3 regions of the Comamonas terrigena NBRC 13299 genome follow, and region 3 is predicted to be linked to each of the others. Evidence: predicted binding sites of a transcription regulator. Region 3 holds the regulator's gene; each other region holds the start of a gene.
What was found. Region 3 encodes FNR, which switches genes on or off when oxygen is low (the NO sensors DNR and NnrR bind a similar motif). Its sites were predicted from a motif close to TTGATNNNNATCAA; they were not measured.

Region 1 (3,247 bases), 1.1 Mb from region 3:
TGCGGACAGCAGAAACGATAACGATGTCTTCCATGGTCTTCCTCTTGTGTTTTTCCGTATCGGGGTGGTTGAGCTCCGCAGCCGACGACAGCCCGAGGGCCGTGCAGCGGCTGCTTCAGATATTGCACCGCAGCATTTTGCCCTGTCCTCCAGGGCTGCGGCAGCGAAACCTCAGGCTTTTTGCAGCACGTAGCTGCCGGGTGCTGGCATGCGTTCCTTGTATTTGGTGCCTTGACCGTAGCGCTTGGGCGCAGCAATTTGCTTGCCAGCCTGCCCTTTGAGCCAGCCGGCCCAGTCTTCCCACCAGCTGCCGGGCTGCTCTTGCGCCCCTTCCAGCCACTGAGCATGGGTGGGCGGCAGTGCACCGTCCTCCCGAATCCAGTGACTGCGCTTCTTCTTGGCAGGAGGGTTGATCACCCCCGCAATGTGACCGGAGGCTCCCATCACAAAGCGCTTGGGGCCGGGCAGGACCTGGGTGGACGCATAGGACGCGGTGATGGGCACGATATGGTCTTCGCGTGAACCGTAGACATACACTGGCAGCTTGAGCTTGCGCAGATCGATCTGCTCGCCGCACACGGTCACCCTGCCCGGCTGCACCATGTTGTTCTCCAGATAGAAGTTGCGCAGATACCAGGCGTACCAGGGACCCGGCAGATTGGTGCAATCGCTGTTCCAGTACAGCAGATCGAACGCGGGGGGGGTTTCACCCTTCAGGTAGTTACCCACCACGTAATTCCAGACCAGGTCGTTGGGGCGCAGGAAACTGAAGGTGGATGCCAGGTCCTGACCGGCCATCAGCCCGCCCTGCCCCATCTGCATCTCGCGGTATTTGACGAAGTTCTCGTCGATGAACAGATCCAGGATGCCGGTATCCTGGAAGTCGATCAGCGTGGTCAGGAAGGTGGCGCTGGCCACCGGGTGCTCTCCGCGCGCGGCCAGCACCGCCAGGCCGGTAGCCAGCATGGTGCCTCCCACACAGAAACCCAGCGCGTTGATCTTGGGCGCACCGGCAATCTCCTGCACTACGGCAATGGCGCGCAGGATGGCGTCTTCGATGTAGTTGTCCCAGGTGCGGTCGCCCATGGTCGCATCGGGGTTGCGCCAGCTGACCACGAAGGTGCGGTGCCCCTCGCTGACGGCATAGCGGATCAGCGAATTGTCGGGCTGCAAGTCCAGGATGTAGTACTTGTTGATGCAGGGAGGCACCATCAGGAAGGGCCGTTCATGCACCTTCGCCGTCAGCGGCTTGTACTCGATCAGCTGAAAGTACTCGTTCTCATACACCACCGCGCCTTCGGTGGTGGCCACGTTCTTGCCCACCTCGAACACGCTTTCGTCCGTCATGGACACATGGCCCTGCTGGATGTCGTGCAACAGATTCTGCACGCCCTTGGCGATGCTCTCTCCACGCGTTTCGATGGCTTTTTGCTGGGCATCGGGGTTCAGCGCCAGAAAGTTGCTGGGCGCCATGGCCGCCACCCATTGCTCCACGGCAAAGCGGATGCGCTGGCGGGTCTTTTCGTCCGCCTGCACCGCATCGGCCATGCCGGTCAGCACCTTGGCGTTGAGCGCATAGCTGGCAGCCGAGAATGCCGCCAGCGGATTGTGTTCCCAGGGGGCGGCGCTGAAGCGCTTGTCCTTGGGCACGGGAGCCTTCATGCCGGCAGCCCACAAGGCCGTGGCTTCCCGCACGTATTCCTGCTGCAGCGCCTGCAGCTTGCCCGGCTCGAACTGCACCGGCGGTACGGTGCCGGGCGCCTTGGGATCGATCTGCTGGAATGACTGCAGGGTCTTGGCCCAATGCTCGCCAAAGAACTGCTGGAAAGCCTGGGCACTTTGGCCCCAGATAGGTTCAGAATTCATGCCTGCCTTGTCCCCTTGGTGTTGCTGTCGCTGTCAGCCCGCATGCCATGTGTCACCAACGGGCTTGCATCCATTGTTGCCGAGGCGGCAGGCGCTGACAACGCAACCCAGCGCCGCACTGTGCCTTGCTTGGAGAGACGTTGACAGACATCAAGCCCGATTCACGGCGTTTTCCGGTGTGCATACCGCCCTCTGCCCTATGCTTGGCGCCATGTACCTGATCCTGATTGCCTGGTTTTATGTCACCTTGATGATGGCCATTGCCGAAGCCACCAACCCCGTGGGTTCGGTCCTGGGCGGCATCGTGACGTTTGTGCTGTATGGCCTGCTACCGATGGCCATCGTGGGCTACATCATGGCCACGCCCGAGCGAAAACGCCGCTTGAAAGCCCGGCGCGAAGCCGAGCAGCAAGCCTGGGATGCTGCCCAGGAGCCACCTGCAACCACCACCAAGCCCACACCGACCGGAACGATCGAGGAGCCAGCCACGACGGGCATTGACTCCGCTCCCGTTGTCCCTGCCGAGGTGCGACCAGCGAACGCCACCGCCCCGGCAGAACAGCGTCCCTGCAAGACGGATGCCGACCAACGGCATGCCACTTGCAGCGCGCACGCCACAGTGCGCCCGGGCCATCCAGGCAAGTTGCAAGCAATTGAAAACTGTGCGTACCCACCGGCGCAGGGCCGTCGATCAATCGCTGCGATCACGCCCCAAAGGGGCGCCACGGTGTCCGGGGTAGCCCAGCCGGCTGGGCATGATGGCCGTCAGCTTCGCGCTGCAGGCGCTTGCCCTTCCAGCCAGATGCATGCTGCCATCCTTCCCGTACTGCCCAGCACCGCAGCATCACGGCGGTGAGAGAAAAAGCGGGCGCTGTCGGTGACCGTGCACCAGGGCGTGCTGCCGTCATTTCCGTAGATGCCCGTCAGACCCAGCGCCTGCAGGCGCTGGCGGGCCAGTCCTGGCAGGTTGGCCCACCATTTGCCCGACACCGCGCCAGGGGTGAAGCAACTGGCCGCTTGCGCGGATGCAGTGACGAACGCCTGGCGGACTTCGCTGCCCACCTCGAACGCCGTGGGGCCGATGCACGGCCCCAGCCAGACCTGGGTATCGGCTGCGATGTCAGCCACCGTCTGCACCGACATGACTTCAGCAGCATGTGGCAGAGCTGCAGGCGCCGAATGCACCTGGCGTGCCTGTACCTGCCTTGCAAAACGGGCAAACACCGTCTCCAATACGCCCACACCGTCTTGCCCCACCAGTCCGCGCCAGCCCGCATGGGCTGCGGCCACCACCGGCACATGGCGGTGGGCCAGCAGCACCGGCAGGCAATCGGCCACCATGATGGTGCACACCGCGCCCGATTGATCGCTCACGCAGGCG
Region 2 (3,247 bases), 390 kb from region 3:
AAAGCCTGCAAGCCGAATTTCACTGCGGCGCAGTGGCCTTGCTGCGGCTGGAAGGCGAATGCCTGCGCCCGGTGGCCGCGGCAGGCCTGGTGCAGGAAGCCCTGGGCCGGCGCTTCACCGTCAGCCAGCACCCGCGCCTGGCCACCATCCTGTCCCGCAGCGGCGAACTCACACGCTTTCACCACGACAGCAGCCTGCCCGACCCCTATGACGGCCTGCTCACCGAACGTGCAGGCCAGGCGCTGCCCGTGCACGACTGCATGGGGCTGGGCATTTCCATCGAAGGCTGGCACTGGGGGGTGATCACGCTGGACGCCCTGGACATCGGTACGTTCGACGAGCAGGCCCAAGAACGGCTGCAGGCGCGGGTGCCGCTGATCGAGGCCACGGTGCGCATGGCGCACCTGGAGTCCGAGGTGCGGGCACTGCGCCTGTCGCGCAGCGCCCAGCCTTCCGATGCCACGCCCGCCGCACTGCAGGACATCGTGGGCCAAAGCCCTGCCCTCCTGCGGCTGCAACAGGAACTGGCCGTGGTGGCCGAAACCGATATGCCGGTGCTGCTGCTGGGCGAAACCGGCGTGGGCAAGGAGCTGTTTGCGCGCCGGTTGCACCAGCTGTCACGCCGGCGCCAGCAGCCCATGGTGCATGTGAACTGCGCTGCCTTGCCCGACACCCTGGCCGAGAGCGAGCTCTTCGGCCATGCCCGGGGGGCTTTTTCCGGAGCAGTGGCCGCCCGCGCCGGGCGGTTTGAAAGTGCGGACCAGGGCACCCTGTTTCTGGACGAGGTGGGCGAGCTCACGCTGCCCGTGCAGGCCAAGCTGCTGCGCGCCTTGCAGAACGGAGAGATCCAGCGCCTGGGCGCCGACCAGCCGCGCAAGGTGGATGTGCGCATCATTGCCGCCACCAACCGCGCCCTGAACGAACAGGTGCGCGACGGCGGCTTCCGCGCCGACCTGTTCCACCGCCTGTCGGTCTACCCCCTGCATGTGCCGCCGCTGCGCGAACGCGGCGACGATGTGTTGCTGCTGGCCGGCCGTTTTCTGGAACTCAACCGCAGCCGCCTGGGCCTGCGCAGCCTGCGCCTGACCAGCGATGCCCAGCTTGCGATGCGCCGCTATGCCTGGCCCGGGAATGTGCGTGAGCTGGAGCATGTCATCAGCCGCGCCGCGCTCAAGGCCGTCAGCTACGGGGCACGCCGCACCGACATCGTCAGCCTGGACGCGGCCTCGCTGGACCTGGAGGCCGCGCCGCTGTCGGCACCGGCACTCGCCCCCGGTGCCGCCCTGCCGGGCGCGGCGGCAGGCCAGGTGAGCAGCACCTTCAGCTCCCTGCGCGAGCAGGTGGACCATGTGCAGCGCAACGCGATCGAACAGGCGCTGGGCCAGCACCAGGGCGTGTGGAGCGCCGCCGCCAAGAGCTTGCAGATCGATAGCAGCAATCTGCACAAACTGGCGCGTCGTCTGGGCATAAAAGGCTGATTGCACTCCTTTTATTGGCCCTACGCGGTTTGTGTGGTTGGCCTGCGCCACGCCATTTGGCGCTTGATCCAACGCAAATCGACGTCCTCCGAATCTCCGAAGAATTCCCTTCAACGGCAGCAGATGCGACGTCCAAATTTCTGGGCACCGCAGTCCGATTGCCGGGATTACAAGGAGAAGCGTATGACCTCGACACGTTGCCTGACCCCCGTTGCTTTCGCCATTGCCTTGGCGCTGAATCTGGCCCCCAGCCTCGGCAGTGCACAGGCGGCCCCCACCGCCGCAGCCGCCAAGAAAGCCACCACCGCCCAGGTGCGCAAAGTGGCACTGACGACCAACATCGTCGACGGCAAGATGGTCTATGTGAACGCCAAGGGCCAGGTGAACCCCACCATCGTGGCCGAAGTGGGCGACACGGTGGAGATCGTGCTCCAGAGCGGCGAAGGTGCCGAGCACGATCTGGCCGTCGAAGGCCTGAATGTGGTTTCCAAGAAGGTGAATGCCGACACGGCCCCGGCCACGCTGCGCTTCCAGGTGACCAAGGCCGGCACCTTCAGCTACTACTGCACCATCCCCGGCCACCGCCAGATCGGCATGGAAGGCAAGCTGGAGGTCAAAGGCACCACGGTCGAAGCCGAAAAGGCCGTGCAAAAGAACGCCCCCGGTCCCGAAGCCCTGTACACGCCGGCCGCCGCAATGGCTCCGGCCCTGGCCGGTGCCGTGAGCATTGCCGCCGACCCCAGTGCCGTGCCCCCCGCCGTGAAGGCCGCGGGCCCGCAAAAGCACCAGAAACGCATCGAGACCGTGGAGCTGGTGGGCCAGCTGGATGACGGCACCACCTTCACCTACTGGACGTTCGACAAGCAGGTGCCAGGCCCCATGCTGCGCATGAAGCAAGGCGACACCATGGAGCTGACGCTGGCCAATGCCAAGAGCAGCAAGATGATCCACTCCATCGACCTGCATGCCGTCAACGGCGGCCTGGGCGGCGGCGAACACACCCAGGTGCCGCCCGGCCAGGAAAAGACCATCACCTTCAAGGCACTGAACCCCGGCCTGTACGTGTACCACTGCGCCACGCCGCTGGTGCCCCACCACATCATGGCGGGCATGTACGGCATGATTCTGGTGGAGCCCGAAGGCGGCCTGCCCCAGGTGGACAAGGAGTTCTATGTGATGCAGGGCGAGATGTACACCACCCGTCCCATCGGGGCCAAAACCCACCAGGAAGTGGACTTCGACAAGATGGCCGCGGAACTGCCGCAGTACTACGTGTTCAACGGTGCGGTGGGGGCGCTGACCAAGGAGCACAAGCTCAAGGCCAAGGTGGGAGAGAAGGTGCGCATCTACTTCGGCGTGGGCGGACCCAACAAGATCTCGTCTTTCCACGTGATCGGCGAAGTGTTTGACAAGGTGTATGACGAAGCCTCGCTCACCGCCATCAAGCACAACGTGCAGACCACGGTGGTGCCACCAGGAGGTGCCGCCATCGTCGAGCTGACCCCGCAGGTGCCCGGCAACTACCTGCTGGTGGACCATGCGCTGTCACGCACCGGCAAGGGCCTGGTCGGCATTCTGGAGGTCAGCGGCCAGGCAGAGCCCGGGGTGTACTCCGGCGTCTCGGACCCGAACGCCGCACACGGCCACTGACCGCGCCACGCCGGTGCCCGCGCCGGCGGATCTGCGAATGACGCCCTTGCCCTGCAAGGGCGTTGCGGTTGGGGGCCTTCGGTACTGCCAGACGGAACCCACAGCACGCGCAGAAACGC
Region 3 (3,247 bases):
GGCAGCCGAGTCGCTGCTGCGCCTGGAAATGGCTGCCGACGTGCCCACACCGGCCGACCAGCTGTCTGCACGCCGTGCACTGCAGCTGCAGCTGCTGACCAACCGCAAGGCCACGGACCCCCGCACCACCTGGGAGCAGGATGTGGCGGCGGTGCTGGCTGCGGAGCGCAGCGACAGCGCGGCCCAGCGCCTGCAAAGCGCACTCAAGGCCTTGCTGCGCGGCAGCAAGTAAACCGGGCGCCAGCGCAGGGCCTGCGGTCCCTGCGCTGCAGCCGTAGCAAGCCAGCCTACCGGCTGGCTTTTTTTATGCCTTTTTCAGGGTTTGTGGGGACGCTGCAGGCCGTGACGCGGCAGACAGAGGCTCGCACAATGGGGCATCTGCCTGCCACAACAAGGAGAGACCCATGCTGTTGCGTCGCTGGATGTGGATTGCCTGGCCCGCCTTTCTGGCCGCCGGGGTGATGGAGATGCTGGTGTTTGCCGTGGTCGACCCGCTGGAAATGCAGTGGCTGTCGGCCTATGGCGAGGTGTCGCGCCTGGGCGTGTGCACGGTGGCCTTCTTCCTGTTCTGGGCCATCATCATGATGGCATCGGCCATGACCAGCCTGCTGGCGCTGTCCCCGCAGGAGCTCAATGCCCGGGAGCGCCGCGTCCCGTCGCTATAAGCGGGCTCTGTGAAGTGGGGGGAGGGGGAGTTCTCCTCCTGGGCTGTGCGGGCAGGCCCGCGCAATGCCGAAATACAGGAATGCCGTGGTGCGGCAAGGCCGGGGCGCCATGAAAAAAGCCTCCGGAAGGAGGCTGGGGTGCTGGATCCGCGCTGCGGTGGCGGGCGCGCTTATTCGCAGGCGTGCTGGCTGTTGACGATGCGCTTGAGGCCTTCGGTGTCCAGGATGCGCACATGGCGCTGCTTCACTTCGACCAAGCCTTCCTCGACAAACTTCGAGAAGGTGCGGCTGACCGTTTCCAGCTTCAGGCCGAGGTAGCTGCCGATCTCTTCGCGCGTCATGCGCAGCACCAGCTCGGAAGACGAGAAGCCCCGGGTGTGCAGGCGCTGCACCAGGTTCAGCACAAAGGCGGCCAGGCGCTCTTCGGCACGCATGCTGCCCAGCAGCAGCATCACGCCGTGTTCGCGCACGATCTCGCGGCTCATCACCTTGTGCACATGCGACTGCAGGGCCGTCACTTCGCGCGACAGCTCTTCCAGGCGGTCGAACGGCATGACGCAGACTTCGGCGTCTTCCAGGGCCACGGTATCGCAGGTGTGGTGGTCGTGCACGATCCCGTCCAGGCCAATGATCTCGCCCGCCATCTGAAAACCTGTCACCTGGTCACGGCCATCTTCCGTGGCCACGCAGGTCTTGAAGAACCCGGTGCGGATGGCATAGAGCGCCGTGAAGTCTTCGCCATTACGGAACAAGGTGCTGCCCCGTTTGATTTTGCGACGCGTGGCCACAATATCGTCAATACGGTGCAACTGCTGCTCATTCAAGCCTGTGGGCATGCACAGTTCGCGCAGATTGCAGTTGGAGCAGGTGACTTTGATAGGGGGTGGTGTCATGGCACTGACGCCTTGGGCTCCCGCTGAACGGGCCATTGGACGTAACGCAGAAAGGTTATCGGGCTGGGAGGCGAGAGAGGGGGTGCTCAGTTGTGCGAATGATATGAATCAATTGTCTCAGGAATGGTATTTGAATGTCTTGATTTGCATCAAGGCTGATTTTCCCGGGGTGCGGCACAGTGCTGGGCAGCACCTAAGGAATATTCAATGACAGCAGTAACGCCGGAGCTTTTGCGTCGGTACGACGTGCCTGGGCCCCGTTATACCTCTTATCCCACCGCAGATCGCTTTATTGAAGCATTTGGTCAGGATGATTATGTGTTGGCGCTGGAACAGCGCAAGCACCATTCTGCGGCCAAGGCGCTTCCCATGTCACTGTATGTGCATGTGCCTTTCTGTGAGGCCCTGTGCTACTACTGCGCGTGCAACAAGATCATCACCAAGCACCATGAACGCGCGCAGACCTATCTGCAGTACCTGGAAAAAGAGGTGGCTCTGCAGGTGGCGCATTGTGGCAAGGGACAGGCGGTCAGCCAGCTGCACCTGGGCGGCGGTTCTCCCACCTTTCTGTCCGATGCCGAGCTGACCCAGCTGATGGACACGCTGCGCGCCAACTTCAGTTTTGAAGCGGTGGGCGAATATTCCATCGAAGTCGATCCCCGCACCGTCACCCGCGAACGTCTGGCCCACCTGGCGCAGCTGGGCTTCAACCGCCTGAGCTTCGGGGTGCAGGATTTCGACCCCGATGTGCAAAAGGCGGTGCACCGCGAGCAGCCGGCCGAGCAGGTCTTTGATCTGGTGCAGGCGGCGCGCGAGCTGGGTTTCCATTCGGTCAACGTGGACCTGATCTATGGCCTGCCCAAGCAGACCGCGGCATCGTTCCAGCGCACCCTGGAACAGGTGTGCCAGCTGCGGCCGGACCGGATTGCGCTGTATGCCTACGCGCATCTGCCGGAGCGCTTCAAGCCACAGCGCCGCATTGCGCAGGAAGACCTGCCGGAGGCTTCGGACAAGCTGTCCATGCTCTCGGGCTCCATCGATGCCTTCATGCAGGCCGGCTATGTCTATGTGGGCATGGACCACTTCGCACTGCCGGAAGATGCGCTGGCCATTGCCAAGCGGCAAGGACGGCTGCACCGCAACTTCCAGGGCTACAGCACGCAGCCGGACTGCGACCTGATTGCCCTGGGGGTGTCTGCCATCGGCCGCGTGGGCGCCACCTACAGCCAGAACGCCAAGACCCTGGAAGAGTATTACGACTTCCTCGACCAGGGCCGGCTGCCCGTGGTGCGGGGTTTGGCGCTGGGGCGCGACGACCTGGTGCGGCGCGCCGTCATCATGTCGCTGATGTGCCAGGGCGAAGTGCTGTTCGAGCCCATGAGCCAGTCTTGGCTGCTGGACTTCCAGCGCTACTTCGCGGCCGAGCTGGAAATGCTGGCCCAGCAGCAGGAGCAGGGCCTGGTGGTGATCGACGACGACGGCATCAAGGTCACGCCCATGGGCTGGTTCTTTGTGCGCGGCGTGGCCATGACGTTTGACCGGCATTTGCAGGCCGGCAAGAACCGGGCGCGCTTTTCCAGGATCATCTAGCCCATGTGGCTGTCGTTGCTTGGAACCGCTTTCTTCATGGGGCTCGTGGGTGGGCCCCATTGTCTTGCGATGTGCGCCGCACCCTGTGCGGCCATCGTC

Region 1: the regulator FNR is predicted to act here: its motif matches at 2,007-2,020, upstream of CT3_RS10055 (PHA/PHB synthase family protein).
Region 2: the regulator FNR is predicted to act here: its motif matches at 1,542-1,555, upstream of nirK (copper-containing nitrite reductase).

The regions. Positions count from the first base shown of each region.
Region 1 is NZ_AP019749.1:2,214,155-2,217,401, reverse strand. Features, by position in the region: gene CT3_RS10060 (acetyl-CoA C-acetyltransferase) at 1-34, opposite strand, end outside; gene CT3_RS10055 (PHA/PHB synthase family protein) at 172-1,866, opposite strand; gene CT3_RS10045 (purine nucleoside phosphorylase YfiH/LACC1 family protein) at 2,632-3,247, opposite strand, start outside.
Region 2 is NZ_AP019749.1:3,689,248-3,692,494, forward strand. Features, by position in the region: gene norR (nitric oxide reductase transcriptional regulator NorR) at 1-1,478, shown strand, start outside; gene nirK (copper-containing nitrite reductase) at 1,662-3,128, shown strand.
Region 3 is NZ_AP019749.1:3,302,803-3,306,049, reverse strand. Features, by position in the region: gene CT3_RS15150 (DUF349 domain-containing protein) at 1-232, shown strand, start outside; gene CT3_RS15145 (hypothetical protein) at 405-665, shown strand; gene fnr (fumarate/nitrate reduction transcriptional regulator Fnr) at 836-1,558, opposite strand; gene hemN (oxygen-independent coproporphyrinogen III oxidase) at 1,766-3,148, shown strand; gene CT3_RS15130 (sulfite exporter TauE/SafE family protein) at 3,152-3,247, shown strand, end outside.